Regions from separate parts of the Novosphingobium sp. KA1 genome, predicted to be linked through region 2. Evidence: riboswitches for the same ligand, from Rfam matches in the RefSeq annotation. Region 2 holds a riboswitch; each other region holds the start of a gene.
The links. Region 2 has a riboswitch for cobalamin ahead of CA833_RS17935 (HoxN/HupN/NixA family nickel/cobalt transporter). Riboswitches for the same ligand answer to the same signal wherever they lie in the genome.

Region 1 (10,212 bases), 890 kb from region 2:
TGCGCCTCGCGGATCGTCTTGATGATCGCGTCGAGGTCCATCGGCGCGGTGTTGACGATGCGCGCGCCCGGCGGGCAATGGCCAAGCACGGCGGCGGGCACCAGCGATCCGGCATAGAGGCAGACCGGGCTGGCGGCGATCAGGTCGCGTCCGCGCAAGGTAAGCAGATCGGGCGCGCCGGGACCGGCGCCGATGAAGTGGACAGTCAAGACAAGGCTCCTTCGGCAATGGCGCAAGTGGCCATCCGGTCTGACGAAACGATACGGGGGACGATCAGGCGTGACGGCGCGCCTATCGCGGCGAGCGCGGAGGCTTCGGCCACGCTGCCGGTACGGCGGGCGGCGAGGCTGGCGGCAGACCGGGTGACTGTCGCCGCCGCCTCCAGCGCGTGCGGGGCGATGCCGAGAACCGGAAGTCCAAGCCGCGCGGCCAGTTCGGCCACCAACCCGCACTTGTCCTCAGGCGCGGCGAGCATGGCGATGCGCACGGCAGGCACCTGCCCGCTGGCAAGCTCGAGCGCATTCTCGAGCGAGGCCAGAGTCGCCCCTTGCCGGCAGCCGAAACCGGCCACGATCATCGCACCGCGCTCCACTGCACCACCGGATAATGCGCCTTCCACCCGCGCCGCGTGCCGAGCGGGGCCGCTTGCGCGAGTTCGATCCGCAGCAATTCGCCGCCCTTCTCCACCTGCCACTTCGCGAGCAGGGCTTCCGACTCCAGCGTCACCGCATTGGCGACGATGCGTGTGCCCTTGCCGAGCAACCCCCAGAGCGTTTCGAGCAGGGCCTCGCTCAGCCCGCCGCCGATAAACACGGCATCGGGCGGCGGCCGGTCTGCCAGAACTTCGGGCGCGCGCCCTTCCACCACCTCCAACCGGTCCACCCCCAGCGCCCGGGCATTGCTCCGCGCCCGTTCCGCCCGCTCGCGATCGGCCTCGAACCCGGTCGCCTGCATGGCGGGATGAGCGAGCAGCCACTCGATGGCAATGGAGCCCGACCCGCAGCCGATGTCCCACAGCCTTTCGCCGGCACGCGGCGCCAGCGCCGAGAGCGTGAGCGCGCGCACGGGCCGCTTGGTGATCTGCCCATCATGCTGGAACCAGTCGTCAGCCGCTCCACTGGCTCGGGGCAGAACCGCCCCGTCCCCTGCGAACCGGATGCCAAGCGCCACCGGATGTACGGTGTCGGCAAATGGCTCGGCATCCGCGCGCATCGATCGAATGCGCTCGCGCGGGCCGCCCAGCGCTTCCAGCACCGTGACCTCGGACGCACCGAAACCTTGCGCTGTCAGATAGGCCATGAACTCCGCCACCGCCGCGCCGTCCCGCACCAGGACCAGCACCTGCACGCCCGGCGCCAGATGTGGCCGCACTCGCGCCAGCGGGGCCGCATGAAGGCCAAGGCAGACGGTCGTTTCCAGCGCCCACCCCAGCCGCGCCGCCGCCAGCGAAAAGGTCGAGCGTCCGGGCATCGCCGTCCACTCGTGCGGCGCCAGATGGCGCGCGATCACCGAACCCGCGCCGAACCAGAACGGGTCTCCCGACACCAGCATCACCGTGCGCCGCCCGCGCTCGGCGAGCAGGCCGTCGACGCCGCTGGCAAAGGGCACTGGCCATGTCCGGCATTCGGCCTTAAGTCCGCCCACCAGCGCCATGTGCCGCTCGGCGCCGGTCACCAGATCGGCTTCGGCCAGCACCGCGCGGGCATCAGCGCAGAGGCCGGAAAGGCCATCCTCGCCGATGCCGATCAGCGTCAGCCAGGCCCGCCCGGGAGAATCAGTCATGTCCCATATCCTCATCCTGGGCGGCACCACCGAAGCGAGCGCACTCGCCCGCGCCATGGCGGATCGGGGCCTCGACGCCACGCTCAGCTACGCCGGACGCACCGAGGCGCCGCGCGCCCAGCCGATCCCGGTGCGGATCGGGGGCTTCGGCGGAGCGGACGGCCTTGCGCAGTACCTGCAGGACCACCGCGTCTCCCACCTGATCGATGCGACCCATCCGTTCGCGGCCACCATGAGCCGCAACGCTCTGGCCGCCGCCGAGGCGACCGGCACGCCGCTGCTCACGCTCACCCGCCCCGGCTGGGCGCCGCAGCCGGGTGATCGCTGGCAATCCGTGCCCGATGTCGCCGCCGCCGTCTCCGCGCTGGCCGGACCGCGGCGCCGGGTGATGCTGGCGCTCGGCCGCATGCATGTCGAGGCCTTCGCCGCGCAAGGCCAGCACCATTACCTGCTGCGCTTCGTCGACCGGCCCCGGCAGCCGCCTGCGCTTCCCGACCATCATCTTGTCGTCGATCGCGGCCCCTTCACGGCGGAAGACGACATACGCTTGCTGGCACAGCACCGGATCGACGTTGTCGTCTGCAAGAACGCGGGCGGCAGCGGCGCGCAGGCCAAGCTCATCGCCGCGCGCCGCCTCGGCATTCCGGTCATGATGATCGAACGCCCGGCCGCCGCGCCGACCGAGACCGTGCACACCGTGGAGGCCGTGTTCGACTGGCTCCCTCATTCCGCCGATCTCGGCGTGTAGAGGATCGGCGCACCCTCGCGCGGGATCAGCCGCGTCCGGCTCGACCCGACAATGACCACGGTGCGCATATCGGCCATGTCCGGGCTTGCCTCGCCCAGCGTCGTGACCCGCAGGTGTTCCTCGGGCGTCGACACCGCGCGGGCAAACAGGATCGGCCGATCCGCGCCGCAAGCCTCGCGCAGCACGTCCAGCACGCGGGCGAACCCTTCGGGGCGGGACTGGGAGCGCGGGTTGTAGAATGCCATCGCGAAGTCCGCCTCCGCCGCAAGACGCAGGCGCCGCTCGATCAGCGCCCATGGCTTGAGGTTGTCCGAAAGGTTGATCGCGCAGAAATCATGCCCCAGTGGCGCCCCCGCGCGGGCGCTGGCCGCCAGCATCGCGGTGATCCCCGGCAGCACGCGGATGTCCAGCGAAAGCCACTCCGGCGGCCCCTGCTCCAGTGCCTCGAACACGGCCGCGGCCATCGCGAAAACCCCCGGATCGCCAGAGGAGACGACCACCACCCGCCTCCCTGCCGCCGCCATCTCCAGCGCATGGGCGGCGCGCTGGAGCTCCACCCGGTTGTCGCTGGCATGGAGCACCAGCCCCGCGCGCGGGGCGACCCGCGCGACATAGGGGATGTAGCCGACCACATCGCTGGCCTCGGCCAGCGCCTGCGACACTTCCGGCGTGACCAGCGTCTCGCGGCCCGGGCCGAGCCCGGCGATCGCGATCCACCCGCTCACGGACGGCGGCCCTTGCCGTGGATCAGCAGGATCGAGAAATAGGGCGTCACGGCTTCCGCTTCGACCAGCGGGGTGATGCGCTGCTCGGCCATGGCCGCATGCTCGACCAGCCATGCCTCATGCTCGCGCCCCGCCGCCGCGACCGCGCGGCGCAGCTTGGCGAGATTTCGGCCGATCTTCATCACCACCAGCGCATCGGTATCGGCGATCCGCCGCGCGAGATCGGCTTCGGGCAGCGTGGCCATCAGCACCGTCAGCACATCGTCACCCCAGGTGATCGGTGTACCGCTGGCGGTCCATGCGCCCGACATGCCGGTGATGCCCGGCACGATTTCCACCGGAACCACGCCCGAAAGCCGTGCGTGAAGGTGCATGAAGGAACCGTAGAAGAACGGGTCGCCCTCGCACAGGACGACAACATCCTCGCCGCGGCGCGCCAGGGTGCCGAGATGCTCGGTGCAGGCGGCATAGAACTCGGACAGGCAGGCGTTGTAGCGCGGATCGGCCAGCGAGATCTCGGTCGTGACCGGGTATTCCATGGCGAACTCGGCCACATCGGCGTGCAACATGCCCTCGACGATCCGGCGCGCCTGTCCGGGGCGGCCGGCCTTGCGGAAATAGGCAAGGTGGCGCGCGCCGCGCACCAACCGGTCGGCGCGGACACTCATCAGGTCCTGCGCGCCGGGACCAAGCCCAACCCCGTAGATCGTTCCGGTCTTCACCGCGACGTTCGCCTCGATTCTCGTTTCCGCGTTCATTCCGCCTTGCTCCCGATCGCATTGACCGCCGCAACCGTGATGGCGCTTCCCCCCAGCCGCCCTTCGACCACGCAGCACGGCACCGGCTGCTCCGCCCACAAGGCCGCCTTCGATTCCGCCGCGCCGACGAAGCCGACCGGACAGCCGATGATCGCCGCGGGACGCGGGCATTGCGGATCTTCCAGCATGTTCAGCAGATGGAACAGCGCGGTCGGCGCATTGCCGATCGCCACCAGCGCCCCGTCCAGATACGGCCGCCAGAGTTCGAGCGCGGCGGCCGAACGGGTATTGCCGATTGCCTGCGCCAGCGCCGGAACCTCGGGCGCGTTGAGGGTGCAGACCAGCGGATTTCCCGCAGGCAGGCGGGCGCGGGTGATACCTTCGCTGACCATGCGCGCATCGCAGAGAATTGGCGCCCCGCTCGCCACCGCCGCCATCGCCGCAGCCGCGAAACCCGGCGAGAAGCGGATGTGCGCGGCGAGGTCTACCAGCCCGGCTGCGTGAATCATGCGTACCGCGATGCGCTCCTCGTCGGCATCGAAGCGGGCGAGATCGGCCTCGGCGCGGATCGTCGCGAAGGACTGGCGATAGATCGCCGCGCCGTCGGTCTCGTAATGGTGCGGCATCAATCGGCTCCGAAATGCGTGAGAATCTGGTGGGGTGTGAGCCCGGCGATGACCGCCGGGGCGCCTGCGCGAGTATCGAACGAAAGATCGAATGCGCCGCCGCGTCCGGTCAGGGTAACCGCGGCAGGAAGCGACCGGGCGCAGCCTTTTGCGCAGCCCGAGACATGCAGGCGCCCGGCCACATGGGGCGCGAGGCGCTCGGCGAGAGCGCGCGTTTCGACGCTCGCCTGCGGGCAGGCCGGCATTCCGGGGCAGGCATCGACACGCAGCGACGGATCGGACGCCTCAGTGGCGAAACCCTCAGCCGGGACAAGCGCGGCGTTCTCCAGCAGCAGCACGCGCCATGGCGTGAGCCGGACGGCGCGGGCCTCGGTCTTGTCCAGCAGTTCTGCCAAAGCCTCGGCGTGCAAGCTGCCGAACGCCACCCCGAACGCGGCGCCAAGCGGGTGAAGGCCCGGGGCCAGTGGCGCGCGCGAGGCAGCCGGGCGAACAGCCCCCTGCGCCCAAGCGGGGAGCTCGGCGTGATGGCGCGCCATCCGCCCCGACACCGCACCGCCGCTATCCACGAACCAGTGGGCAAGATCGATCAGCGCTTCGGCGGCACGGTCCATGGCGATCGGCACCCCGGTCTCGCGGCCCTCCGCGCGCAGGATCAGCGCGCCGGTCTCACCGCGTTCAATGCGCAAATCGGCCGGGACCAGCCCCAGAACCGGCTGCGAACCGGCATCGATGGCAAATCCGACTTTGCCCGGCAGCGGCGGCAACCGGTCCAGCCGGTCCATGAAAGCGCGGGCGATACCCTCGGTCTCGTCCCCCTCCGACCAGTCCGGTGCCAGTGTCAGATTGCGCCGGGCCTCGCGCTCGGCATCGCCGTCGACCAGGCCCAAGGCTGCCAGCCCTTCGAGCAGCGGGCGCAAGGCCGTTTCTCGCACCCCGCGCAGCTGAAGATTGCCCCGGCTCGTCAGGTCGAGCGTGCCGCTGCCATGGCCCAGTGCAAGGTCGCACAGGCCCAGCGCCTGCGCGCGGGTCATCCGGGCCAGCGGCGGGCGCAGGCGCACGATCAGTCCGTCGCCGGATTCCATCGGCCGCCAGGCCGAAGGGCACCATCCACGCACCACGAAGGGGCTCGCACATTTGGTCGTCCCGGGAACGGGCATGCCAAGGGTCCACGCGCGCAGCGACGATGGCCGGGGCCTGCCGGCTCGCGCCGGTCCGCACACAGGGAGGGGGCGCGCGCAATACGCCCTTCCCTGCGCGCCGATGCAGCCCCAGCCGCACGGTTTCGTCGCTCACGCGGAGTACCGAGCCATGGCCTTTCCCTGGACCAAGGCAAGAGCGACCGACGCGCCGGCAGGTCTCCTGGCTCGCGGGTCGAAGCTCGATGCACGGCCTTCCCGGACCTGGCAGGTCCAGTGGCCGGCCTTCCCCTCGGGAAGACCTCGTCATCTCGCTCACCGCTTACAGTTGCAGGGACAGCCTCGGCTTCGGATGGAGCGATCCACCCGCACCGCGTTCCCTTTTAAGCCCCTTTCGGGGCACCGGCGCGATCGTTGCCCGCCAGGCCGAAGCCTGCGAGCGAGCATCGCTTATTACAAAAACCCGCGCTTGCCAACGCGCCTTCCCGAAATCAGGCCGTGGCCGCACGTGCGGTGGCAAAAACCCGCCGCTCAAGCCGGTCGACGGTGAAGCGCAAGGTGCCTTCCGCCCCGGTATAGGCCCAGTCGAGACGGTTCTCGCCGGGGCGCTCCCAATCGGCCACGGTCATTTCCCGGCCGTCCGGGGCATGCCATGCGCCGTGATCCTCGAAGCGCTGGAAGGCGGCCAGATAGGTCATCCGCGCGGCACCGAGCCCGGCGACGTAATCCTCCAGTTCATGGTCGCGGCCTTCCCAATCCACCCAGCCGATCGCATTGTCCTGACAATAGGCGTTGTTGTTGCCGTGCTGGGTGCGGCCGAATTCATCGCCCGCGGTCAGCATGATGGTGCCGGTGGAGGCGAACAGGGTGCCGAGCATGGCCTTGAGATCGGCCTGGCGCGCCGCCAGCACCGCCGCATCGTCGGTGCTACCCTCGACGCCGTGGTTCCAGCTGAAGTTCTCGCCGTGGCCGTCACGATTGTTCTCGCCATTGGCCCAGTTGTGACGGCGCTCGTAAGCGACGGTATCGGCCAGCGTGAAGCCATCGTGCGCGGCAAGGAAATTGACCGAACGGCAGGCGGAATGCGGGGCAAGCGGGCCGAACACATCGGACGAGCCCGCCAGCCGCGTCGCCAGCTTGCCGATGCCCTCGTCCCCGCGCCAGAAACGGCGCACGTCGTCGCGGAAGCGGTCGTTCCATTCGAGCCAGTTGGCGGGAAAATTGCCAAGCTGATAACCGCCCGGGCCGATATCCCACGGCTCGGCGATCATCACCCGCGTCGAGAGCACAGGATCGGCGGCGATCTCCGCAAAGATCGGCGCGGCAGGATCGAACCCGGGTCCGCGCGCCATGACTGGCGCAAGGTCGAAGCGGAAGCCGTCCACGGCGCAGGCGCTCGCAAAATGCCGCATCGCGTCGAGCGCCAGCCGCCGCACGGCCGGATTGGCGAAATCCAGCGTATTGCCGCAGCCGGTATCGTTGATGAGCGCACCATCGGGCGCATGGGCGTAGGCGCCGTTGTCCAGTCCGCGCAGCGAAAGGATGCCGCCCGACCCGTCGCTCTCGCCGGTATGGTTGAACACCATATCGAGCAGCACGCCGATCCCCTCGGCATGGAGCGCGGCGACCGTATTGCGCAGCTCTGCCACCCCGCCGGGACACAGCCCAGGATCGAGCGCCATCATCGCCACCGGATTGTAGCCCCATGCGTTGACGAGGCCGAGCGGCGGCAGGTGCCTCTCGTCCACCCAGGCAACGATCGGCATCAGTTCCACCGCCGTCACATGCAGCTTCTTCAGATGTGCGAGCACAGCCGGATGGGCCAGTGCCGCGACCGTGCCGCGCATGTGCTCGGGCACATCGGGATGGAGACGGGTGAAGCCGCGGACGTTGAGTTCGTAGACCAGCCCGCCCGAGCGGAAGCGAGGCGGATCGAGTGCCGGCGGCGGCGCGGCAGCGGGAACCACCGCGCGCGGAACAATGTCTGCGGTATCCTCGCCGTGGACGGCAAGGCGCGGGTCCTGCACGAAGCGGCGATCCAGTTCCACCGCCCGGGGATCGACCAGCAGCTTGGCCGGATCGAACCACAGCCCGCGCTCGGGCGCCCACTCCCCGGCAGCGCGATAGCCGTAATGCGCGCCGGTCAGGTTGCCCGGCAGCGCCAGCGTCCATTCCGGGCCTTGCCGGAGCATCGCGTGGCGCGTTTCCTCGGCGCCGGAAAACAGGCACAACCAGACCATGTCGGCCAGCGGCGCCCGCACCGTGAAGCGCGTGGCGTCGGCCCCGATCTCGACGCCGAGCGGGTTCATGCAGCCAGCTTGCGGTAAAGCCGGGCGTAAGCCGCGCCGCTCGCCGTCCACGAGAAATCGGCCTTCATCGCGTTCTTCTGGAGCGCGGCCCAGACGTCCGGTTCGTTCCACAATTCCACCGTGCGGGTCAGCGCCGCCGAGAGTGCGTCGTAATGCACGCCGTCGAACTGGATGCCGGTGGCGACACCCGCCGCGAGCGCGGCCGGATTGGCATCGATCACCGTATCGGCAAGACCGCCGGTGCGGGAAACAACGGGGAGACAGCCATAAGCCAGGCCATAAAGCTGGGTCAGCCCGCAAGGCTCGAAACGCGAGGGGATGAGGATCGCATCGCCGCCGCCCTGCATGCGGTGCGACAAATCCTCGTCGTATCCGAAACGCAGGCCCACCCGGCCCGGATGGCGCGCTGCCCCTTCGCGCAGCTGGCGCTCGATCGCACGGTCTCCCGAGCCCAGCAGCGCCAGCCGTCCGCCTATCCCGACGAGATGATCCAGCACTTCGGGCAGCACGTCCATGCCCTTCTGCCAGGTGAGGCGCGTGACCGCGATGAACAGCGGGCCGTCATCCTCGTCGAGGCCGAACTCGGCCTCCAGTGCGCGCTTGTTGGCCTTGCGCTTGTCGAGCGTCCGAGCGGAATAACGCGCGGCGAGCGCGGCGTCCTCGGCCGGGTTCCACAGCGCGGTATCGATGCCGTTGAGAATGCCGCTGACGGCATTGCCCCGCGCGATCACCAGCCCTTCCAGCCCCATGCCGAAGTTCGCCGCACGGATTTCACGCGCATAGGTGGGGCTGACGGTAGTGACCGCATCGGCACAGGCGAGCCCGGCCTTCAGCATGCCGAGACCGCCGTGATATTCCACGCCCTCCATCGTCCATGCCTCGGCGGGCAGGCCGACACCGGGGAACACTTCGGAACCGAACCAGCCCTGAAACGCCATGTTGTGGACCGTGACCACCGAAGGCACCCGCCCCTCATCTCCGCCGAACGGAGCGAAGCGCAGATAGGCGCAGGCCATCGCCGCCTGCCAGTCGTGCGCGTGGACAACGTCATAACGCTTCGCCTTGCCCCGGCTGACCATGGCGCCGCCCGCGATGTCGGCTGCGGCGCGGCCAAACGCGGAAAAGCGGTGCCAGTTATCCCCCCAGTCGCGCCCGGCGCCATCGGTGTAGGGCGCGCCGTCGCGGGTGAACAGGGCCGGCGCATCGAGCACCAGCAGCGGATGGCCGTCAATCTTCGCGGAAAGCAGCCGCGCCGGCACCCCCAGCAGCGAATCCCACGCATGAACCGCGCGGGACCGTCCGATCGCCTTGAGCACCGAAGGGTAGCCCGGCAGCAGCGTCGTCACTTCCACCCCGTTTGGCGCCAGCGCCGAGGGAAGCGCGCCTGCAACATCGGCCAGCCCGCCGGTCTTGATCAGGGGAACTGCTTCGGATGCGACCGACAGAACCTTCAATGCACTCTTCCCTTCCGGTGTCTGAAAATCCGCCTGCGCTGGGATCCTCAAACAAATCCTTAGATTTCCAGCCGCTCGATCATGCGCTTGGTGATCAGGCATACGCCATTGTCGGTGCGGCGGAAACGCTGGCCGTCGAGAACGGGGTCTTCTCCCACCACCAGCCCTTCGGGAATACGCACACCGGAATCGATGATGACCCGGCTGAGCCGCGCATGGCGGCCGATGTTGCAGTAAGGCAGGATCACCGCTTCGTTGACGGAAGAATAGCTGCCCATCTTGACCCCGGTAAACAGCAGCGAACGCCGCGCCAGCGAGCCGGAGACGATACAGTCCTGGCTGATCAGCGAGGAAATCGCCTCGCCGCGCCGTCCTTCCTCGTCGTGCACGAACTTGGCGGGGGCGGCGACGACGGTGTCGGTCCAGATCGGCCAGTCGCGGTCGTACATGTTGAGCTTGGGCACGGTGTCGGTCAGGTCGAGATTGGCGTCGAAATAGGCATCCACGGTGCCGACGTCGCGCCAGTACTCCTCGATCTCTTCCGCCGCGCGGATGCAGGAATTGGTGAAACGGTGCGCCTGCGCCTTCCCGTGCCTGACGATGTAGGGAATGATGTCACCGCCGAAATCGCGCCTGGAATCGGGATCGGCGGCATCGCGCCGCAGTTGCTCGAA
Region 2 (10,212 bases):
CCGCGCAGCGTCCGCCGCGATCTGGAGCAGTTCCGGCCTGACATGGTCCACGTATCCGCCCCCGACATTCTCGGCACCCGCGCCCAGACTTACGCCTTGCGCCGCGGCATCCCCGTCGTCGCCAGCATGCATACCCGTTTCGAGACCTACCTCGACTATTACCGGCTGGGCTGGCTGCGCCCGCTGATCTGCGCGCATCTCGACCGGTTCTACCGCCGCAGCGATCACGTGCTGGCCCCCACCCCCGCCCTTGCCGAGCAGTTCACGCGGCTGCGCGGCGACGATCACGTCAGCGTCTGGAGCCGGGGGATCGACCGCAGCCTGTTCCACCCCGCCCGCCGCGACATGGCATGGCGGCGGGCGCAAGGCCTGCGCGACGAGGACTTTGTCGTGCTGTTCTTCGGCCGGCTGGTGCTCGAAAAGGGCATCGCCACCTTCACCGCCGCGATGCGCGCCTTGCAGAAGGACGTTCCCGCCCGCGCGCTGGTAGTCGGCGCGGGACCGGCGGCCGATGCCTTCGCCGCGCTGCCCGGCACGGTGATGACCGGCCATCTCGCCGGTGACGCGCTGGCCCGGGCTGTCGCCAGCGCCGATGCCATGCTCTGCCCCAGCACCACCGAGGCCTTCGGCAACGTCATTCTCGAAGCGATGGCCTCGGGCGTGCCGGTGGTCAGCGCCGATGCGCCCAGCGCCCGCATGTTGCTCGGTCCCGGCCAGCAGCGGCAGGCTCCCGCCGGCTACCTCTGCCCGCCCCGGGACCTGGCGGCCTATGCCGGCCGCCTCGCGGCGCTGGCCGCCGCCCCGGACGTGCGCCGGGCCATGGGCGCAGCGGCCCGCCGGAACAGCGCCGCCTATTCCTGGGATGCCGCCGGACGGAGCGTGGCACGGATCTACCGTGCCCTCGCGCCCGGCGCGGCGGGGAAAGGCGACCAGACCAACGGGCAGGCCCGCATCCGCGCGGCAGGCTGAACGCAAGACGGGGAAACCATGGCGGACACCAGCGCACTGGAAGAAGAGCTCAAGCTCGAACTCTCGCCCTACGATGCCGACCTGCTGGCCGACTGCGGGCTGCTGGGCGGTGCGCCCCGGCTGGTTTCCCAGGAATCGACCTATTTCGACACGCCGGACCATGCGCTGGCCCGCGCGGGCCTGTCGCTGCGGGTGCGGCGCAGCGGGCGGCGCCACAAGCAGACGATCAAGGCGGATGGCAGTGCCGCCGGTATGCTCGTGCGCAGCGAATGGGAGCGCGAGATCGCCGGCAACCAGCCGGTGCTGGACGAGGACAATCCGGTGACCGCCCTGCTCGGCCACCGCACCGCGCTGCTGGCGCCGGTCTTTGTGGTCGAGAACGAGCGGCGGGTGTGGAACCGGGACGGCATCGAGATCGCGCTCGATGAGGGACGGATCGTCGCGGGCGAACGCCTGGCGCCGCTCTGCGAGGTGGAACTGGAGCGCAAGGGCGCGCAGCTTGACGCGCTTTTTGCCCTGGCCCGCGAGATCGAGGCCCGGGTTCCCGCAAGGATCTGCGTGCTCAGCAAGGCCGAGCGCGGCTATCGCCTGCTGGGGCCGGCGGCGCCCGCGCCCAAGGCGGGGCGGGTCCGCCTGACCCCGCAGATGAGCGTGGCGGATTCGCTCGTGCTGATCGTCGGCCACTGTCTCGGCCACTTTCACCGCAACCTGCCCGCGCTGCTCGACCATGGCGACGCCCATGCGCTGCATCAGGCCCGCGTCGCGATCCGGCGGCTGCGCTCGGCGCTCTCACTCTACCGTCCGGTGGTGCAGGAGCCGCGCACGCTGGCCCGCTTCCAGCGCGAGCTGCAATGGCTGGCCGGAAAGCTGGGCGCCATGCGCGAGATCGACGTGCTGCTCGCGAACGACGACGATCCGGAGGCCATCGCCCCGCTCTGCGCCGCCAGACGCAAGGCTGCGGGCGAAGCGGCGGCGGCGCTGCGCTCCAAGCGGTGCCGCATGCTGATGCTCGACCTTGCCGAATGGATCGCGGTCGGCCGCTGGCGCCGCGCCGCTCCCGATGCAGCCCCCGAGGCGGCCCCCGATCCCGCTTTGGGCGAGCCGTCCCTCGGCGCCTTTGCCGCCGCAGTGCTGACCCGTCGCCGCAAGGTCCTGCGCAAGCGCGGCCGCCATCTGGCGGCGCTCGGCGACGAAGCCCGCCATGACGTCCGCAAGGCCGCCAAGAAGCTGCGCTATGCGGCCGACTTCTTTGCCGCGCTCTATCCGCAGGAACGCGAAGGCCGCCGCGCCAGGCGCTTTGTCGCCCGCGTGGAAAGGCTGCAGGAGCGGCTCGGCACGCTCAACGACCGGGTCACCGCGCCGGCGGTCCGTGCCCGGCTGGGCCTTGCGCCGCGCCGGGTTCCGACCGCCGATGCCGAAAAGGCCGAGCAGGCCCGCCTGCTGCGTGCGGCCGCCAGCGACTACGACGAATTCGCAACCGCAAGGCCTTTCTGGCGTTGATGGGGTTGCGGGCGCCCTCACCGGCCCCAATATCGACAGGCAATAGCGTCCAAAAACCGTTCCATCGCCCCATTCATCGAAAGGATCCTCGACAGATCTGGCACTGGATTGACGAAAGCGGCAATCGCGCATAGCCGCATGTCCAATGGCAATCGAACATTGCCGCCCGACCTGCGGCGCCCCCCGGCAAGGCCGCTCACGTAATTGCCGCCCCCCCGCGCGATCCGCCCCCTCGATTCCCCGTCGAGACCGCGCCGGGAGCATGCTCTACTCTGCAAGGCTGGCCCCGCATCCGGCGGCCACCCGACAAGGACGATCGAATGAGTCTGACGGCCGCCGCTGTCGTATTGATGATGGGTTCCGCGCTTCCTGAAGGGGGCGACCTTCCCCAGACCGATGCCGCCCCCGCCGCCCAGCCCGTCGCAGGCGCACCGGTGACAGGCGGGCAGATCACGGGCGGGCCGGTCAGCGTCCCCCTGCCCGCCTTCGCGGCATCCCCGGTGCCCCTGATCGATCCCGCGGCCGCGGCTGCCGAACAGCAGGCCGGTGAGCCGGCCAGCGAGCAGGGCGCCGACAACGAGACGATCGGCGACGACATTCTCGTCACCCGCCGCAAGCCGCCGCCGCCGGGCGACCCGCTGGAGCGCATCAACGAACAGTCGTTCAAGGCGGTGCAGGCGGTCGACAGCGCGGTGGTCGAACCCGTCGCCAAGGCCTATAACAAGGGCCTGCCGCGCCCGATCCGCCAGGGCCTGCGCAACTTCTTCACCAACCTGGGCGAGCCGGTGGTCTTTGTGGCCTTCCTGCTCGAACTCAAGCCCGGCAAGGCGATGGAGACCGTGGGACGCTTCGCGATCAACACCACGCTGGGCGTCGGCGGCGTCATGGACGTGGCCAAGCGCAAGCCCTTCCACCTGCCCTATCGTCCCAATGGCCTCGCCAACGTGCTGGGCTATTACGGTGTCGGCCCCGGGCCCTACATGTACCTGCCGATCATCGGCCCGACGACGCTGCGCGACCTGATCGGCGATTCGGTGGACAACCTTGCCTCCCCGGCCCTGCTCGGCAAGCCCTTCACCAAGCCGGAAGTGGCGTTGCCGATGATCGTGCTCAACCAGCTGGGCGAGCGCGCCGCCTTCGACGACGAGATCAACAAGATCCGCAAGGAAGACCGCCCCTACGCGGCCTATCGCGAACTCTACCTGCGCCAGCGCAAGGCCGAGATCGAGGCGCTGCATGGCCGCACCCTGCCCGATGTCGTGCCGGTCTACGGCCCGCGCATGCCCACCGCCGGCGGCAAGACGGCGCAGGATCCGGCAGGCCAGGAACAGGCGGGCCAGCCGGTGCAACCCGCGGTGCCGGAACCGGCAGCGGAACCGGCACCCGCTCCCGTTCCGGCCCCCGTGCAGATGATCTCGCAGCCGGTCGTCCAGCCGATCCCGCAACCGGCGGCCTAGTCGCGCCGTGGCAAGCGACAGTCCGCCGCAGGCCCCGCGCAATCTCCTGGCCGTCGCGCCGGGGGACGAGGCGCAGGAACGCTTCGAGGACCTGCTGCGCGCGCCGGGCGTGAGGATCGAGCGGATCGTCTCGCACGGCCAGACCACCCCGCCCGACCAGCCCTATGTGCAGGACTGGGACGAATGGGTGCTGGTGCTCGAAGGCGCGGCCGAACTGCTGCTGGACGGCACCTGCCGCCGCACACTGGCGGCCGGCGAGCACCTGATGATCCCCGCCGGCATGCCGCATCTCGTCACCCGCACCGCCAGCCCCACGATCTGGCTCGCGGTCCACATCGGCGAGCCTTGAAGGAGCCGCCGGATAGACGCGCCTAGCCCAGTTCGATCTCGTCGAAGCGGCGCCAGCGGTAGATCGCATAGCTCACTGCCCAGCAGGCCACGAACAGGCCGATGATCAGGAAGCCGAGCATGTTGAAGCGCTCCGACAGCGCCCGGGCGCCGTCCCAGGGCTGGCCCTCGAGCGCCAGTTTCTCGGCGAACAGCCCGGCGGTCTGGACCGCGCCGATCACCAGCGCGACCAGCGCCGAGATCGCCGTGATCGTGATGTTGTAGTAGAGCTTGCGGATCGGCTTCACGAAAGCCCACTCGTAGGCGCCCAGCATGATGACGCCGTCGGCGGTGTCGATCAGCGCCATGCCCACCGCAAAGAGCACCGGCAGGACCAGCAGCGTGCCGAGCGCGATGCCGTCCGCCGCATGGGCCCCGGACAGCCCGAGGATGGCGACTTCGGTGGCGGTGTCGAACCCCAGCCCGAACAGGAAACCGAGCGGCGCCATGTGCCAGCTCGATCGCACCAGCCGGAACAGCGGGCGCAGGATCCGCGCGATCAGCCCGCGCCCGGCCAGCAGGATGTCGAGATCGTCCTCATTCGGCATCTCGCCGCGCCGCGCCTGCCGGAACCGCATCCAGACCCCGCGCAGGATCGCCAGGTTCATGATCGCGATGGTGAACAGGAAGGTGGCGGAGATGGCCGTGGCGATCACCCCGCCCGCCTCGCCGATCGCCTCGAAGTCGGACAGGGTGCTGGCGGCGATCGCGATCGTCGTCGCCGCGACGAGGACGATCGCGGAATGGCCGACCGCGAACCACAGGCCCACCGTCAGCGGGCGCTGGCCGTCCTGCATGAGCTTGCGCGTCACGTTGTCGATCGCGGCGATGTGGTCGGCGTCGACCGCGTGGCGCAGGCCCAGGCTCCAGGCCAGCAGCGCCGTGCCCAGCATCAGCGTATTGCCGTGGAAGGCGGCAAAGGCCCAGACCCAGGCCAGGACATTGGCGGCGATCAGCGCCGCGAACAGCACCGTGATGCGGCGGCGCAAGGTGAAGGAAAGGAAACCCATAAAAACCCCGTCGGCGCCAGCGAAACCGGACGGGGAGCCTGCCGCGCCTGCGGCCGGCATCGCGGTGCCGGACGGACGCCACCTGACGCCCGGCACGAATGCCGGTGCGGCCCCCGCCGCACATGCGTCGCTCAGACGGAGTTTCCGTGCCGCGGCCATCCCCTGGACCAAGGCAAGAGCGACCATGCGCCGGCAGGTCTCCTGGCTCGCGGGTCATCGCTTGATGCACGGCCTTCCCGGGCCTCGCAGGATTTAGCGTCCGGCCCAGTGGCTGCGGCGAGGGTCCTTGCCCCGCCGCGATATGCATCGCGCTCGCCGCTTACAGTTGCAGGGACAGCCACGGATTCGAGGGGAAATCCCCTCCCACCATATTCCCTATTAAGCCCCTTTCGGGGCACCGGCGCGATCATGCCGCAACGTGCGTGAGCACGCTTCGGCTGGCGCCTTGGTAGCGCCCGCCCGCGCCGCCCGCAAGCGCGCGCGGGTCACAACGCGATCTCCGGCTTGGCGGTCATCAGCCAGAAGATCACGATCACGCCCAGAAATGCGGGCCAGCCGAGCGCAAACCACCATCGCGCCAGGCGGTGATAGCGCGGCGGCAAGGACGCGCCCTCGGGCGTGTCGTCGGCGATCCGGCGCATCGCGATCTGGATCCACACGACCGGCAGCCAGCAGGCCCCGACCACCGCATAAAGCAGCATGGCCGCGACCAGCCAGCCGCTGCTCAGGGGAAAGCCCGCAAGCCGCGCCAGCCACACCCCGGTCACCGGCTGGACGATGACCGCAGGCGCGGTGAACAGCCAGTCCGCCAGCACGACATTGCGGTTCACCACCCGCCGCGCCGCGAGGCTGGCGCTGCGGTTCGCCATCCAGCCGTGGAAGGCCGTGCCGAGCCCGGTGCCCAGCAGCAGCGTGGAACTGAGGATATGGATCGTCTTGAGCAGGAAATAGTCAGCCACGGCGCCCCTCCATCGCAAACAGGGCCAGCGAAAGGCCGAGAACGGCCAGGTTCTTGACGAGCGGGCCGAACGGATCGGCCCAGAGTTCGGGAGCGGCGGCGGTCAGGATCGCGGTATAGACCGCCATCAGCGCCACCCCTGCCAGCGGCGCGCCGCGGCGGCGCAGGATCAGGCCGAGGCCCACGGCGATGTCCGCCAGCGATCCGGCCCAGAGCGCCGCCGTCGCCCCGGGTCCGGCCAGGCCGACCCGGCCGAGCCACGGGGCAACCGTGGCGGTCGGCGCAAGGGCCAGCGAGACGATCCCGCCGCCCAGCCACACCAGCGCCAGCAATCCCGCCAGCACCGGCGCCAGCGCGCGCAGGCGGGCTTCGGTGAGGTCCGCCGCGCAGGCCGGGTACCGGGCGAGCGCCTCGCCCAGCGTCATCGGGCAAAAGCCCAGCGCGGCGACAAACGGCGCGGACGGCGCGGTGTTGCCCGCCGCCAGCATCGTCAGGCTCTCCCGCGTGGCCGGACCGATGCCGAGCCGGGCGACCAGCGCCAGCAGCGGTTTCGGCAAGGAGAGCTTGGGCGCCCGCCCCTGCGCCAGCCCCAGCCAGCCGCGCAGCGCTTCGGTCAGTTCATCGGTGCTGACCGCCTGCGGCCCCACCGCATCGAGCGCGCAGGCCAGCGGCCCGGGCCGCTCCAGCAGCCGCAGGACCGCCCGTGCCAGATCGTCGATATGGATCGGCTGCACCTGCCAGCGCCCGGAACCGAGCCGGGGCAGGAGCGGCAGCGCCGCCAGCGCCGTGAACAGCGCCGTGCTGGCCCCGCCGCGCCCCATCACCAGCGAGAGCCGCAGCACCGCCCAGCCCATCCGCTCGCCCGCCGGGTCGAGGGCCATGAGGTGATCGTCCGCCCGCTTCTTGCTGCGGTGATAGGCGGTCACCCCGCTCTCGTCGGCGCCGAGCGAGGAGATCTGGATCACCCTTCCCACCCCCGCCGCCAGGCAGGCATCGAACAGCGCCCGCGCGCCCCGGTCATGAACCCCCGCATAGTCGGCGCGGTTGCCGATGATCCCGGCACAGTTCACCACCGCGTCGATGCCGGCAAGGCGCGGCGCCCAGTCCGCCGCCCGGTCACGGGCGAGGTCGCAGGCCAGCGTCCGCGCCATGGGAAAGGACCGCCGCAGCCGCTCCGGTGCGCGCGCGGCCAAGGTCACGCGCGCACCGGCGGCCAGCAAGCGGCCGGCGACGTGGCGGCCGATGAAGCCGCCCGCCCCGACGATCAGGACATGCATCGCCGCCGCCCTCACGCGTCGCGGCGCGGGCTGCGGGTCCAGACCGCAAGGCCCATGCCGACCAGCGCCAGCAGGACGCCCATCAGCGCGCTCGTCATCGTGCCGCGAATGAGATCGGCCGGGCTGACGGCGACGCTGCTCATCGACACGAACAGCATCGGCGTGGCGACCATCATCACCATCGACCAGACCGTCCAGAAGCGCGAGCGCTCCTCGGTGCCGCACAGTTCGGCAAGCAGGATCGACAGCGGCCGCCACAGGACGGCGGCGGCGAGCGTGGCGACCAGCGCGGTCAGGGCATAAGTGAGGAGCAAGGCGGAGATCGGTTCCAGCATGGCGTGGGTTCCCTTCGTCGGCCCGCCGGGGATCGGCAGGCGCAAAGGGTGAATTGCAACGGCCGTGCCAATTGGCCCGGCATTTGCTGTGCCCAATGAGCATGGCCGCAAATTCGCCGAAAAGCGGGGCCGCGGAGCAGAGCGAAATGTAAACGATGTAAACAGGAAGCCGTGGTATGGTGTTAACGATGGATACAGCACTCGGCATCCTTGCCTATGTCGGCGCGCTCGCGCTGACCGCGCTCGCCAGCCTGCTGCTGGCTGTCTTCGTGGCGCTGCGCGCGCGGATGCTGCCGGGTGGACGGCTGCTGGTGGTGTTCCTTTGCGGTGTTGCCCTCTGGAGCATCGCGCAGGCCGCACCGGCGCTGCTCGGCCCCGCCTCGGGGACGTTCAGCACCGTGTGTGTCGCGCTCTCCCCGCTCCCCGCCGCAGCCTTTGTCCATCTGGTCTTTGCCTATGCCCGCTGTGCCAGCGAGCGCCCGGTCGCTATCGCCGCTTATGCCGCGGCGCTCTTCGCGGCGACGGTGGGACTGGTGTTCGGCGTCGGCGCGGTCGTGCCATGGCGGGGTTTTCCGGGCTTTTTCGTGCCCTCGCCCTGCGGCTGGGGCGTCCTCGGCGCGGCAGGCCTGCTCTCCCTCGCCGGGCACCTGCGCCTGCTCCGGACCTGGCTGGGGCAACGCCGGGGCAGCGGCGAAATCCGGCGCCAGAGCGAGCAGGCGCGCGCCGTTTTCGTGGCCAGCGGCCTCGGCCTTGTCGCCCTCACCGGCTTCGCGTTTCCGGCGCTGGGGCTAGCGATCTATCCCTTCCCGGTGCTGCTGCTGCCGCTCTATTCGGTGGCGCTGGTCTACGGCATCGTGCGCCACCGTTTCATGGCCGTCGACCTCTGGGCGCGCCGCGCGCTCGTGTGGGTGCTGCTGCTGGCGGGCGCCGGCATGGCCAGCGCGCTGATCGCCGCGCTGCCGCTGGCGCTGGCCGGGCGCCCCGCCGGTTTCCTGGCGACCTGGACCGCGCTCGCCGCCACGCTGCTGCTGGGCATGGCGGTGCTGACGCCGATGAAGCGATGGGTCGACAGGCTGGTCTTTCCCGGCGGCCAAGTCAGCGAAACCGATATTGCCACATGGCGCGACCAGCTGGCCGAGCCGGCCGACGCGGCAAGTCTTGCGGCACGGGCCAACACCCTGCTGCGCACCCGCCTCGGCCTGCCGGAAGACGGCCCCCACCTCGTGCTGGCAGGCGAGACGGTGACGCTGTCCGGGTGGGACGACGCCCCCCTTGCCACCCGCCACATCGCCGAGCGCCTCGCCGCGCTGGTCGGGGAAGCCGCCCGCCGCCTGACCGCCGCGCAGCGCCTCGTTGCCGAGGAACGCGAGGCCCGCCTTGCCGAAATCGGCGCGCTGGCGGCGACCGTCGCGCATGACCTGCGCAATCCGCTGGGCATCGTCGCCATGGCCGCGACCGGCGCCCCGGCCGATGTCCGCGGCGAGATCGCCGAACAAGTGGCGCGCATGAACCACCTCATCACCGACATCCTCGACTATGCCAGGGCCTGGACCCTCAGCCCCCGCCCGCTCGACGTGACGATGCTGGCAGGGCGTTTCGGGATCGAGGCACAGGTGCCCGCAGGCATGACCGTCACCGCCGACCCCATGGCGCTCGACCGGGCGCTGGCGAACCTCGTCGACAATGCGCGGGCGCTCGGCAGCAGGGTCGCCCTGATTGCCGCGCCCGGCCCGCCCGCCACGATCGACATCTGCGACGATGGCCCCGGCATTCCGGCCGAGATCGCCGACAGCCTGTTCCGCCCCTTCGTCTCGCGCCGCCCCGGCGGCACCGGGCTCGGCCTCGCCATCGTCCGGCGCGTGATGGAGGCGCATGGCGGCACCGTCACGCTCGCCGCGCGGCCCGGCTGGTCCACCTGCCTGCGCCTCACTTTCGGAAACCCGACATGATCCTGCTTGCCGACGACGAACCCGCGTTCCAGCGCCTTACCGCCCAGTGGCTGCGCAGCCTGGGCCATGACGTCGAGACCGTGGGCGACGGCGATGCCGCCCACGCCGCCTTTGCCCGCTCGCCCGCCGATGTCGTGCTGCTCGACCTCGCCATGCCGCCGCACCACGCCCCCGAAGCGGGGCTGGCGCTGATCCCCGCCTTTGCCCCGGCCCCGGTGGTGGTGATGACCGGCCATGCCGACCACGCGCTGGCATTAAAGGCCATCGAGGCGGGCGCATGGGACTTTCTCGCCAAGCCGGTCGATCCCGACATGCTGCAAGTCGTTGTCGCGCGTGCGGTGGAGCGGGCGCGGCTCGCTCGCGAAGTGGC
Region 3 (10,212 bases), on a different replicon from region 2:
CAACAACGACGAGGGGCGACGGTCGGTAAGTGGGCGCACCAGATGGGGCACCATCAGCCCGACGAATCCGATAATCCCGGCCACTGCCACACCAGCTCCAACGGTGAGCCCAACCCCTGCAATCATCAAAGCTCGCAAACGCAACAGGTCGACGCCAAGTGAATGGGCAGCGACTTCACCCAGCGTCATCGCGTCGAGGTCACGTCCGGCAATCCCCAGCACCATGGCTCCCAGCACTGTAAGCGGCGCCGCGATCCACACCTCGTGCCAACTTCTATCGGCTAGTGAACCCATCATCCAGGTCACTATCTCACTCATCGCAAAGGGGGACGGGCTAAGACTGATAGCAAGGCTCATCAGCGCGCCGGCCAGACTGGATACCATCAATCCCGCAAGCGTGAACAAAGCCACTCCGCCGCCACGTCCGGCGATCAGCGCCAGCAGAGCCATCGCCCCGCCCGCCCCCGCCAGCGCGAAGAGCGGCAACATATAGGGAGCGGCGGCATAGCCGGTCCAGAAACTCAGCACTGCGCCCAGTGCGGCCCCGGGGGCGATCCCGAACAGGCCGGGGTCGGCAAGCGGATTGCGCAAATAACCCTGCATCGCGGCTCCGGCAGTGCCGAGCCCTCCGCCCAGAACCAACGCCAGCACTGCACGCGGCAGTCGTAGTTCGACGAGGATCACCGACGCAGTCTGCAATTGCGGCGCAAGCGGGTCGATCCACACCCGCCCCGCCAGCAACGACAGCGGCACGGCAAGCAGCAGTGCAGCAAGCAGCGCGAGAATCAGACGGATGTTCATGAGTGGGGGGAATTCATGGCCGGCGCAGTTCATGCCTTGCTGCCGCGAGTTCGCCAAGCACTCTCGGAACAGTTGGGCCCCCACACCAAAGTGCGGCATGGTCAAGTTTGAAATAGGTCGTGCGCGCCAGCTTTTTGAGCGATGGGTGACGCAACATCCGATACTCGTCGTCCTGACCGTGCGGCTTTGGATTTCCGATTGAGAAGATGATCCGCGGTGGGTCTGCCAGTACTGATTCCAACGGTAGATAATCAGCCTGGCCAAGACCACGCGTGGAAACAGCATTCTCGAATCCAGCCCGACGCATCATGTCGGCAATCAACGTCGCATTACCGGCAACCAACCCGCCGGACTGCCAGACCAGCGCCGGTACAGGCTTCCAGCCCGAGGGCGGCGCAGCACGCGCCAGCGCTTCGTCGATTCGCGCGACCAGTGCCTCTCCCCGCTCGGGATGGCCAGCAAGGCTCGCCAATTCACGCACCTGTTTTCGTGTAGACGCGATATCCGAAGCGATAGGAACACGTACCACCCGGTATCCCAGGCCATTCAATGCACCGAAGGAGGCAGGATCGAGGAACGTACTCGCCACCACCACTTGCGGACCGATTGCGGCGACTTCCTCGACCGAGCCGGACACCGCACGAAATCGGCGGGCGACAGCAATGTCCATCGAACTCGCAACCGGGTCATGGCTATAGCTCGAAATCGCCAGCAATTGCCCCGGATCGGCCACTTCCGCAAGAATTGCGTCAGTACAGGGATTGAGCGAGACGATAGTGGGTGTCTTAGGCATCGTTGCGGGATCCGACGGCGGGTTGGATGAGGCAATATCGGTGTCATCCAACCCGGCCATCACCACCCACGCGCCGCTGACAGCCAGCGCGCACGCGAGCAGGAATACCATGCGCTTTCCCTCCTGGTCCGGGGGAGCAGGGCTCGGTAAACCAGGGGAAAGCGCGTCGGTCACATCTTCACCCGGACCCCCGCATAGGCAGCGCGCCCTGCGGTACCGTACGTCCGCACCACTTCGTAGTGCTCGTCAAACAGGTTCTCGACGCGGCCGTAGACCTCAAGGTGATCGTTCACCGCGACCGTCCCCCGCAGGCCCACCAGCACGTGGCCAGCCAGCCAGTATTGGTTCGCGACATCATCATAGCGCCCGCCGCCCACACGCAGGTCCGCGCCTAAACGGAACCGCTCGGCAATCAAGCGGTCGAGGCTGGCGTAGAAGTTGTTCTTCGGGCGGCGCGCCAGTTGCGCCCCGGTGTCTCGGTTCTCGGCATCGAGGTATGTGTAGGACAGGTTGACGTCGAAGCCCTGCCAATCGCTCACCTGCATACCGAGCTCAACGCCCTGCGCCCGCGCGCGGCCGACGTTATAGTAGTTCCACTCGGCATAATCGTAGTCGATCAGGTTCTTCGTCTTGCGGTCGAAGTACGTAACCGTGAAGCGCCCCTGCCCTTCGGCGAACGGCAGTTCAACGCCAGCATCCCAAGCCTTCGAGGTTTCAGGCGAAAGCTCGCGATATCCGCCATTGGTGTAGAGCTGATAGAGCGATGGCGCCTTGAAGCCCTCCCCGTAGCTGGCGCGCAGGATCGGGGCATCGTTGCCCGAACCGATCGCCCAGGCGCCATTGGCCGAGAACGTGGTCTTGTGGCCGAAGTCCGAATTGTCGTCGTAACGCAAGCCGCCGTTCAGCGTCAGCCCGGTCAACGGGTGAACCGTCAGCATGCCGTAGACACTGTCGATCGAGGTCGAATCCTTCGAACCGTAGTTGTCAGAGAACTTCTGCTTCTCGGTCTCGGCGCCGATCTGGATGCTGGCGAGATCGATCGGAGCGAAAGCGACCTGACCTTCGAAGCGATCGGCGCGGCCATTGGTGGTGTAGGGACCGTAGACTGCATCGTCCGAGATACGCCGCGTGTCGGTGAGACCGTAACCAAGCCGGGCAGTCAGGCGCCCGTCGAGGCCCTTGTAGCGCAGGTTTGCGTAGCCGACCGTATCGCGCTTCATGCCCAGGTTCAGCGCATCGGCCCCGGTGTTGTCGTAGTCGTAATTGGCCTTGGTCCAGTACGTCCCGGCATCGGCGGTGAGGCCGCCCACCAGTTCCACTTCGGCGCGGGCATTTGCGCTCTTGCTTTCGAAGCCGTCCTTTTCCTTGCCGCCAAGACGCTCGTCGAAGGCCGAATAGCCATCACCCTTGAGCCAGTTGCCGCCCAGCGTCAGGCCGACCGGACCGAGCTTGCCCGCTGCCGATGCGCCGAGCTGCTTCTGGTCGCGCCAGCCGTACTCGGCGTTCCCGCGCACTTGCCACTGGTCGCTCGGACGCGCGGTGATGAGGTTGATAACGCCGCCGATGGCGCGGCTGCCCCACAGCACGCCCGACGAGCCGCGCACCACTTCGATGCGGTCGAACTGGCCAACGGTCAGCGAGCCGAAGTCGAAACCGCCGCCGACATCGCCCGGATCGTTGATGCGCACGCCATCGATCAGCACAAGGCTCTGCGCGTTTTCGGCGCCGCGGATAAACAGGCTCGCGGGCTGGCCGAAACCGCCAGACTGCGAGACCGAAACGCCCGGAAGGCGTGCCAGCACATCGGTGGCGGCCACGGCCTGGGTGCGCTCGATATCCTCGCGGGTAATGACCGAGACCGACTGGCCAATCTCGCTGACCGGGGTTTCGGTGCGGGTGGCGGTGACGACTATGGTATCGTTTGCAATGTCGTCGGCATAAGCGGGGGCGGCAGCGACGAACGGCGCCGCGCCGAGCAGAAACAGGTACTTCACTTGTGGTTCCTCCAACCTGAACGCGATGCCGCTCATGGCGGAGGCCCGCGCGGCACCTCATGCCCGCGCGCGTCTCGCTGCAAGGGGGACACCCCGCCCCGTTGCGGAACGACCGTCATGGGCAGGTCTCCTGGCTCCCGGATCGTCACGCGCCGCCCGCCTTCCCGGCTTTCCGGTTTCCCGGATCTCCAGTGGCACTCTGGGCAGAACACTCCCCGGTCACAGTTGCGGGGACAGCATCGGCTCGGCCGAATTTCCCTCTGGGCCCGCGCTCGCGGACGCCCGTGACGTCTCCTGCGCCGATAAAGGGCTGCCCGCAGCTTGGCAAGCGAACGGGCGAGTCCACCTGCATGTCATCGCTCCCGAGTGACTTGTTCGCCACTCCTTCATCATTTGCGAGGATAGCGTACCGCTTCGGGACAGCCTTGAGCGCGTGGATGCGCGGCCTGCTCCTTTGCGCTAGGCGCTGTGCGCCTCACTGCCCGGGATCTTTTGTTGACCGATTTCGCCGCCTTTACCGCACCTGCCGAACCGGAACTGCGCCCGCGCGATTTCGGCGGACGGTTCGTGCGCGGCGGCCAGCGCCATGTGCGGCGACGGATGCGGCGACGCTGGGCCCTTGGCGCCAGCGCACTCGCCGCCGTGGCCCTGCCCGCCTTTGCCGAGCCCGGCAGTTGGGAGCGCTTCACCATCGGCAATGCCCAGACGGCAGAGCAGGCCGTCCTCCCGATGCCGTTCGAACAGCGCGGCGAGAGTTTTCCCGGCTCAGCCTTCTATTATCTCCAGCCCGATCCGGCCCTACTGACAACCAACGGTAACGGCGTTGACCAGAACCTGCTCGATCCCGCCGCCCCCGTCGCCCGCCCGTTCCGCATGGCTGGCTCAACCCTCGACCGGGCACGGGCGCAGCAGTGCCTGACCATGGCGATCTATTACGAGGCCGCCACCGAGCCCGATGCCGGCCAGCGTGCGGTGGCGCAAGTCGTGCTCAATCGCCTTGCGCACCCGGCCTATCCCAAGACCGTCTGCGGCGTCGTTTTCGAAGGTTCGGAACGGCCGACCGGCTGCCAGTTCACTTTCGCCTGCGATGGCGCGCTGGCCCGTGCGCCGCAGCGCTTCTTCTGGGACCGCGCCGCTGCGGTCGCCCGCGCAGCGCTCGCAGGCGAAGTCTACGCCCCCGTCGGTCTCGCGACACATTACCACACGATCCAGGTCAACCCTTACTGGGCGCCAAGCCTGCACTTCGTGACGACCATCGGCGCGCACCGGTTCTACCGGTTCGAAGGCGGCGCCGGTACGCCCACATCCTTCCGCCTCGCCTATCTCGGCGGTGAACCGATCGCCGCCCCGCACCCACGCGACCTTTCGGCGGCGTCTGCAATGGCCGACGCTGCGCTCGATCCAGTCGCCCTGCAACGCGCCTTCGCCGCGCCCGAGGTCGCCGCTCCGGCAGTTCGCACCGCCACCAGCGACAGTGTTCAGGCCCATGCCACCACTCCCTCCCCGCGTTATGCAGATGCCGTGCGCACACGTGGCGGCGATACACTCTATCAAGCGCAGGGGCTGCCCGAGGCCCAAGGCATTCGCCCGGAGTATGCCAATTCGGGCAAATGGATAGCGACACCGGGCACCTGAACCCCGCAGCGGAGCGCGTTTTCGAGCGTCATGAACGCTTTGGAAACCATAGCCTCTCACGAAGACTTAGCCCCCGTCGTGGCAGGAAGAACTCCCCCGGCAACGACAAAAGGGCCTGCAACGATGACCATCCGCTTTTCCGCTGCACGAGGCGGAACGACGCCGGTGATCATGCGCGCGCTCTGCCCCTCCGCCCCGCTCGATGCGGTGAACGACAATCGGGAACCGCCGCAGCCACGCAGTCGCCGGGACTCCACGCGCAGGTCTAGCAGCTTCATCTCAGGTCCGGTCCTGCCCTCAGCCGCCAACCAGAACGGCCATGACGAGCGCATGTTGACCGAGGCCCTGCGCCACTTCGCGGCTTACGGCCTCGCTGCCGCGAGCCACGCCCGCGCCAATGCCGAAGCCGCCAGGCTCTCCGGCGACATGCAGGGCTGCGACTGGTGGATCGCGATCTGCCGTCAACTCGATCGCCGCATGGCCGACGCGCTGGTGCGCCGTATCGCCCGCAACGGCTGATCCTCCCCATCACCTCCGCGCGTAATAGCTTTCCGCAAGGCGCGACCTTCAGGGATCGCCCCTTGTGCCGTTTCTGATCCCGTTCGCGACCACGCGCCTTGCCTGCGCGGCGACTCGCCGGAAGGCTTCTTGCCCCTGTCATGCGACTGCGGGAAACTTTCTCCGCGCAAGACCAGCCCAAGGCCCTCACGAGCTTGCGAAAAGCGCGGTCGCGATTGCGCCGGATAGCGCCCCGGAGGCGATTCCGGACGCGGAATCGCACAGTTCTAAGCTTATTATTGCTATTGCGAACTATTATCGATAATTTCCACTCCCCCACGGCTTTCCGCGGTTGTTTCACGGTTGCAATGTCGGATCGAGGGGCGTAACGCGCCCTTCGTCAACACCGGCGCCTGCCTTTAGCGGGACACAGCAGCCGCCTTTTAGTCCGAAGCGCCCGCCTTGTGGGAAGGACAAGCAGCATCATGGCTCGTAAGAAGATTGCCCTTATCGGCGCCGGCAACATCGGCGGCACTCTCGCGCACCTCGCCGCGCAGAAGGAACTGGGCGACATCGTCCTGTTCGACGTCGCTGAAGGCCTGCCCCAGGGCAAGGCTCTCGACCTGTCGCAGTGCGGCCCGGTCGAAGGTTTTGACGCCAAGATCACTGGCACCAACGACTATGCCGACATTGCCGGCGCCGACGTCATCATCGTCACCGCCGGCGTCGCCCGCAAGCCCGGCATGAGCCGCGACGACCTGCTCGGCATCAACCTCAAGGTGATGAAGTCGGTCGGCGAAGGCATCGCCGCCAACGCTCCCGACGCTTTTGTGATCTGCATCACCAACCCCCTCGACGCGATGGTCTGGGCGCTGCGCGAATTCTCGGGCCTGCCCCACAACAAGGTCGTCGGCATGGCCGGCGTGCTGGACTCGGCGCGCTTCTCGACCTTCCTCGCCTGGGAGTTCGGCGTTTCGGTCCGCGACGTGACCTCGTTCGTGCTCGGCGGCCACGGCGACACCATGGTGCCGGTGGTCGAATACTCGACCGTCAAGGGCATTCCGGTTCCCGACCTCATCAAGATGGGCAAGTCCACGCAGGAGCGTATCGACGCCATCGTCAAGCGCACCGCCAATGGCGGCGGCGAAGTGGTCTCGCTGCTCAAGACCGGTTCAGCCTTCTACGCACCGGCCGCTTCGGCGATCGCCATGGCTGAATCGTACCTGGGCGACCAGAAGCGCGTCCTGCCTTGCGCCGCGTACCTCGAAGGCCAGTATGGCGTCGACAACCTTTACGTCGGCGTGCCGGTCGTGATCGGCGCCGGCGGCGTCGAGCAGGTGATCGAGATCGAACTGAACGAGCAGGCCAAGGCCGGCCTTCAGGTTTCGATCGATGCGGTCAAGGAACTGCTGGTCGCCTGCAAGGGCATCGACAGCTCGCTGGCCTGATCCGAAAATCCAGCCCCGCCAGCCCCCGACGACACGTTTCGAGGGGGCTGGCGGGGCTCTGGCCTATCTGGGCCGTTGATTTTACCACTTGGGCGGTTGCACTTCGCGGAATTTACGCCATGGCGCATACCAAGCCGGAATCGGCCCACCCCAGGAACAGGAATTAGGATCACCCTATGTCCATTCTCGTCGACAAGAATACCAAGGTCATTACCCAGGGTATGACCGGCAAGACCGGCAGCTTCCACACCGAAGCGGCGCTGGCCTATGGCACCCAGATGGTTGCCGGCGTCACCCCCGGCAAGGGCGGCACCAGCCACCTCAACCTGCCCCAGTACGACACCGTTGCCGAAGCCAAGGCGGCTACCGGTGCGACGGCTTCGTGCATCTACGTTCCGCCCGCAGGCTGCGCCGACGCCATCCTCGAAGCGATCGACGCCGAGATGGAACTGATCGTCGCGATCACCGAAGGCGTTCCGGTTCTCGACATGGTCCGCGTGAAGCGCGCCCTTTCGGGCTCGAAGTCGCGCCTGATCGGTCCGAACTGCCCCGGCGTCCTGACCCCTGGCGAATGCAAGATCGGCATCATGCCCGGCAGCATCTTCTCCAAGGGTTCGGTCGGCGTTGTCTCGCGCTCGGGTACGCTTACCTATGAAGCCGTGTTCCAGACCACCAACGCGGGCCTGGGCCAGACCACGGCCGTCGGCATCGGCGGTGACCCGGTCAACGGCACCAACTTCATCGACGTCCTGGAACTGTTCCTGGCCGACGAAGCGACCAAGTCGATCATCATGATCGGCGAAATCGGCGGCAGCGCCGAAGAAGAAGCGGCTCAGTTCCTCAAGGACGAAGCCAAGCGCGGCCGCAAGAAGCCGATGGTCGGCTTCATCGCCGGTCGTACGGCTCCTCCGGGCCGTCGCATGGGCCACGCCGGCGCGATCGTGTCGGGCGGCCAGGGCGGCGCCGAGGACAAGATCGCGGCGATGGAAGAAGCGGGCATCCGCGTCTCCCCCTCGCCCTCGCTGCTTGGCGAGACGCTGGTCGAGGTTCTCAAGGAACTGGCGTAAGTCAGTTTTGCCCGTGGCGGCGGTTTTCCGTCGCCACGGGTCTATAAAGTACCGGCGTGATCAAGACGCCGGATGATTTGCGAAGACACGGGACTTTCCTCCCCGAAAGCCGGCTTCGCGCAGATTATGCTCGGTAGCGCCGGGAATCCCCTCCCGACGCCACATGAAGGTGATTCCCATGGGCGACGAGAGTTTCGACTTCACCCCGGACCAGTCCCTCGACGGACCGCAGGCCGGACCTAGCTGGCAGCGCAAGAACTGGCCCCTCGTTGGCGCCGAGTTCGAGGACGACCTCACGCAGGGGCTCGACCCCAGCGCGCTGAAGGTCAAGATCGAGAAGGCTGCCGCCAAGGGCGGACAGAAGATCGACCAGTCCCGCATAGACGAAGCGGCGGCTGACGCCATCCGCGCCATGATGCTGATCCGCACATATCGCGTGCGCGGTCACCTCGCCGCCAACCTCGACCCGCTCGGCCTGAACCAGCGCCAGCTCCCGGCCGACCTCACCCCCGAGTACCACGGCTTCGTGGGCGCTGCGCAGGACCGTCCGGTCTACGTCGGCGGCGCACTGGGCCTTGAGTGGACGACCGTTCGCGAGATCGTCCAGATCCTGCGCGCAAATTACTGCGGCAAGGTCGGCCTCGAATACATGCACATCGCCGATGTCGAGGAACGCCGCTTCCTCCAGGAGCGCATGGAAGGCGCCGACAAGGAAATCGAGTTCACCGTCGAAGGCAAGAAGGCGATCCTTCAGGCCGTCGTGCGCGGTGAGCAGTACGAGAAGTTCCTCGGCAAGAAGTACGTCGGCACGAAGCGCTTCGGCCTTGATGGCGGCGAAGCCATGATCCCGGCGCTCGAAGCCGTGATCAAGTACGGCGGCACGCTGGGCGTGAAGGAAATCGTGTACGGCATGGCCCACCGCGGCCGCCTGAACGTCCTCGCCAACGTCCTTGCCAAGCCCTACAAGGTCATCTTCCACGAATTCTCGGGCGGCACCGCCAACCCGGAAGACGTCGGCGGCTCGGGCGACGTGAAGTACCACCTCGGCACCTCTGCCGACCGTGAGTTCGACGGCATCAAGGTCCACATGAGCCTGATGCCCAACCCGTCGCACCTCGAAACCGTCGATCCGGTCGTGCTCGGCAAGGTCCGCGCCTACCAGACCATCGCCGACGATATCGGCGACGACGTCGGCCCCGGCTCCAAGCACAAGCAGGTCCTGCCGGTCCTCATCCACGGTGACGCGGCCTTCGCCGGCCAGGGCATCATCTGGGAGTGCTTCGGCCTCTCGGGCGTGAAGGGCTACAACACCGGCGGTTGCATCCACTTCATCATCAACAACCAGATCGGCTTCACGACGAGCCCGCAGTTCGCGCGCAACTCGCCGTATCCGTCTGACGTGGCGAAGGGCGTTCAGGCCCCGATCCTGCACGTCAACGGCGACGATCCGGCTGCCGTTACCTTCGCGTGCAAGCTGGCGATCGACTATCGCCAGACCTTCGGCCGCGACATCGTGATCGACATGTGGTGCTACCGCCGCTTCGGCCACAACGAAGGCGACGAACCCGGCTTCACGCAGCCGCTGATGTACGCGCAGATCCGCCAGCACCCGCCGGTCAGCCAGATCTATGCCGAGCGCCTGAAGAAGGAAGGCGTCATCGACGACGCGTTCCTGCCGCAGACCGAAGCCGCGTTCACGCAGCATCTGGAAGAGCAGTTCGAGGCCGCCAAGACCTACAAGTCCAACCAGGCCGACTGGTTCTCGGGCCAGTGGAGCGGCTTCCACAAGCCGGCTGACCCCGAAACCGCGCGCCGCAATGTCGAAACCGGCATCGAGAGCAAGCTGTTCGACAGCCTCGGCCGCGTGCTGACCACCGTTCCCGAGGACCTCACCGTCCACAAGACGCTGGCCCGCGTGATCGCCGCCAAGGAAGAGATGTTCAAGTCGGGCGACGGTTTCGACTGGGCGACCGCCG

Region 1: it holds a riboswitch for cobalamin, as region 2 does, so the genes downstream of both, cobG (precorrin-3B synthase) here and CA833_RS17935 (HoxN/HupN/NixA family nickel/cobalt transporter) in region 2, are expected to answer to the same signal.
Region 3: it holds a riboswitch for cobalamin, as region 2 does, so the genes downstream of both, CA833_RS11870 (TonB-dependent receptor domain-containing protein) here and CA833_RS17935 (HoxN/HupN/NixA family nickel/cobalt transporter) in region 2, are expected to answer to the same signal.

What each region holds. Positions count from the first base shown of each region.
Region 1 is NZ_CP021248.1:915,310-925,521, reverse strand. It holds gene cobM (precorrin-4 C(11)-methyltransferase) at 1-209, opposite strand, end outside; gene CA833_RS22075 (cobalamin biosynthesis protein) at 206-577, opposite strand; gene cbiE (precorrin-6y C5,15-methyltransferase (decarboxylating) subunit CbiE) at 574-1,782, opposite strand; gene CA833_RS22065 (cobalt-precorrin-6A reductase) at 1,781-2,530, shown strand; gene cobJ (precorrin-3B C(17)-methyltransferase) at 2,506-3,255, opposite strand; gene cobI (precorrin-2 C(20)-methyltransferase) at 3,252-4,013, opposite strand; gene CA833_RS22050 (precorrin-8X methylmutase) at 4,010-4,639, opposite strand; gene cobG (precorrin-3B synthase) at 4,639-5,796, opposite strand; cobalamin riboswitch at 5,971-6,197, opposite strand; gene glgX (glycogen debranching protein GlgX) at 6,267-8,084, opposite strand; gene glgA (glycogen synthase GlgA) at 8,081-9,538, opposite strand; gene glgC (glucose-1-phosphate adenylyltransferase) at 9,598-10,212, opposite strand, start outside.
Region 2 is NZ_CP021248.1:23,920-34,131, reverse strand. It holds gene CA833_RS17955 (glycosyltransferase family 1 protein) at 1-969, shown strand, start outside; gene CA833_RS17950 (CHAD domain-containing protein) at 988-2,469, shown strand; gene CA833_RS17945 (VacJ family lipoprotein) at 2,790-3,926, shown strand; gene CA833_RS17940 (cupin domain-containing protein) at 3,934-4,275, shown strand; gene CA833_RS17935 (HoxN/HupN/NixA family nickel/cobalt transporter) at 4,298-5,323, opposite strand; cobalamin riboswitch at 5,497-5,740, opposite strand; gene CA833_RS17930 (DUF2269 domain-containing protein) at 5,809-6,282, opposite strand; gene CA833_RS17925 (SDR family oxidoreductase) at 6,275-7,558, opposite strand; gene CA833_RS17920 (hypothetical protein) at 7,570-7,893, opposite strand; gene CA833_RS17915 (sensor histidine kinase) at 8,082-9,842, shown strand; gene CA833_RS17910 (sigma-54 dependent transcriptional regulator) at 9,839-10,212, shown strand, end outside.
Region 3 is NZ_CP021247.1:2,456,376-2,466,587, reverse strand. It holds gene CA833_RS11880 (iron ABC transporter permease) at 1-801, opposite strand, end outside; gene CA833_RS11875 (ABC transporter substrate-binding protein) at 815-1,705, opposite strand; gene CA833_RS11870 (TonB-dependent receptor domain-containing protein) at 1,765-3,588, opposite strand; cobalamin riboswitch at 3,691-3,889, opposite strand; gene CA833_RS11865 (cell wall hydrolase) at 4,084-5,223, shown strand; gene CA833_RS11860 (hypothetical protein) at 5,347-5,742, shown strand; gene mdh (malate dehydrogenase) at 6,207-7,169, shown strand; gene sucD (succinate--CoA ligase subunit alpha) at 7,346-8,236, shown strand; gene CA833_RS11845 (2-oxoglutarate dehydrogenase E1 component) at 8,415-10,212, shown strand, end outside.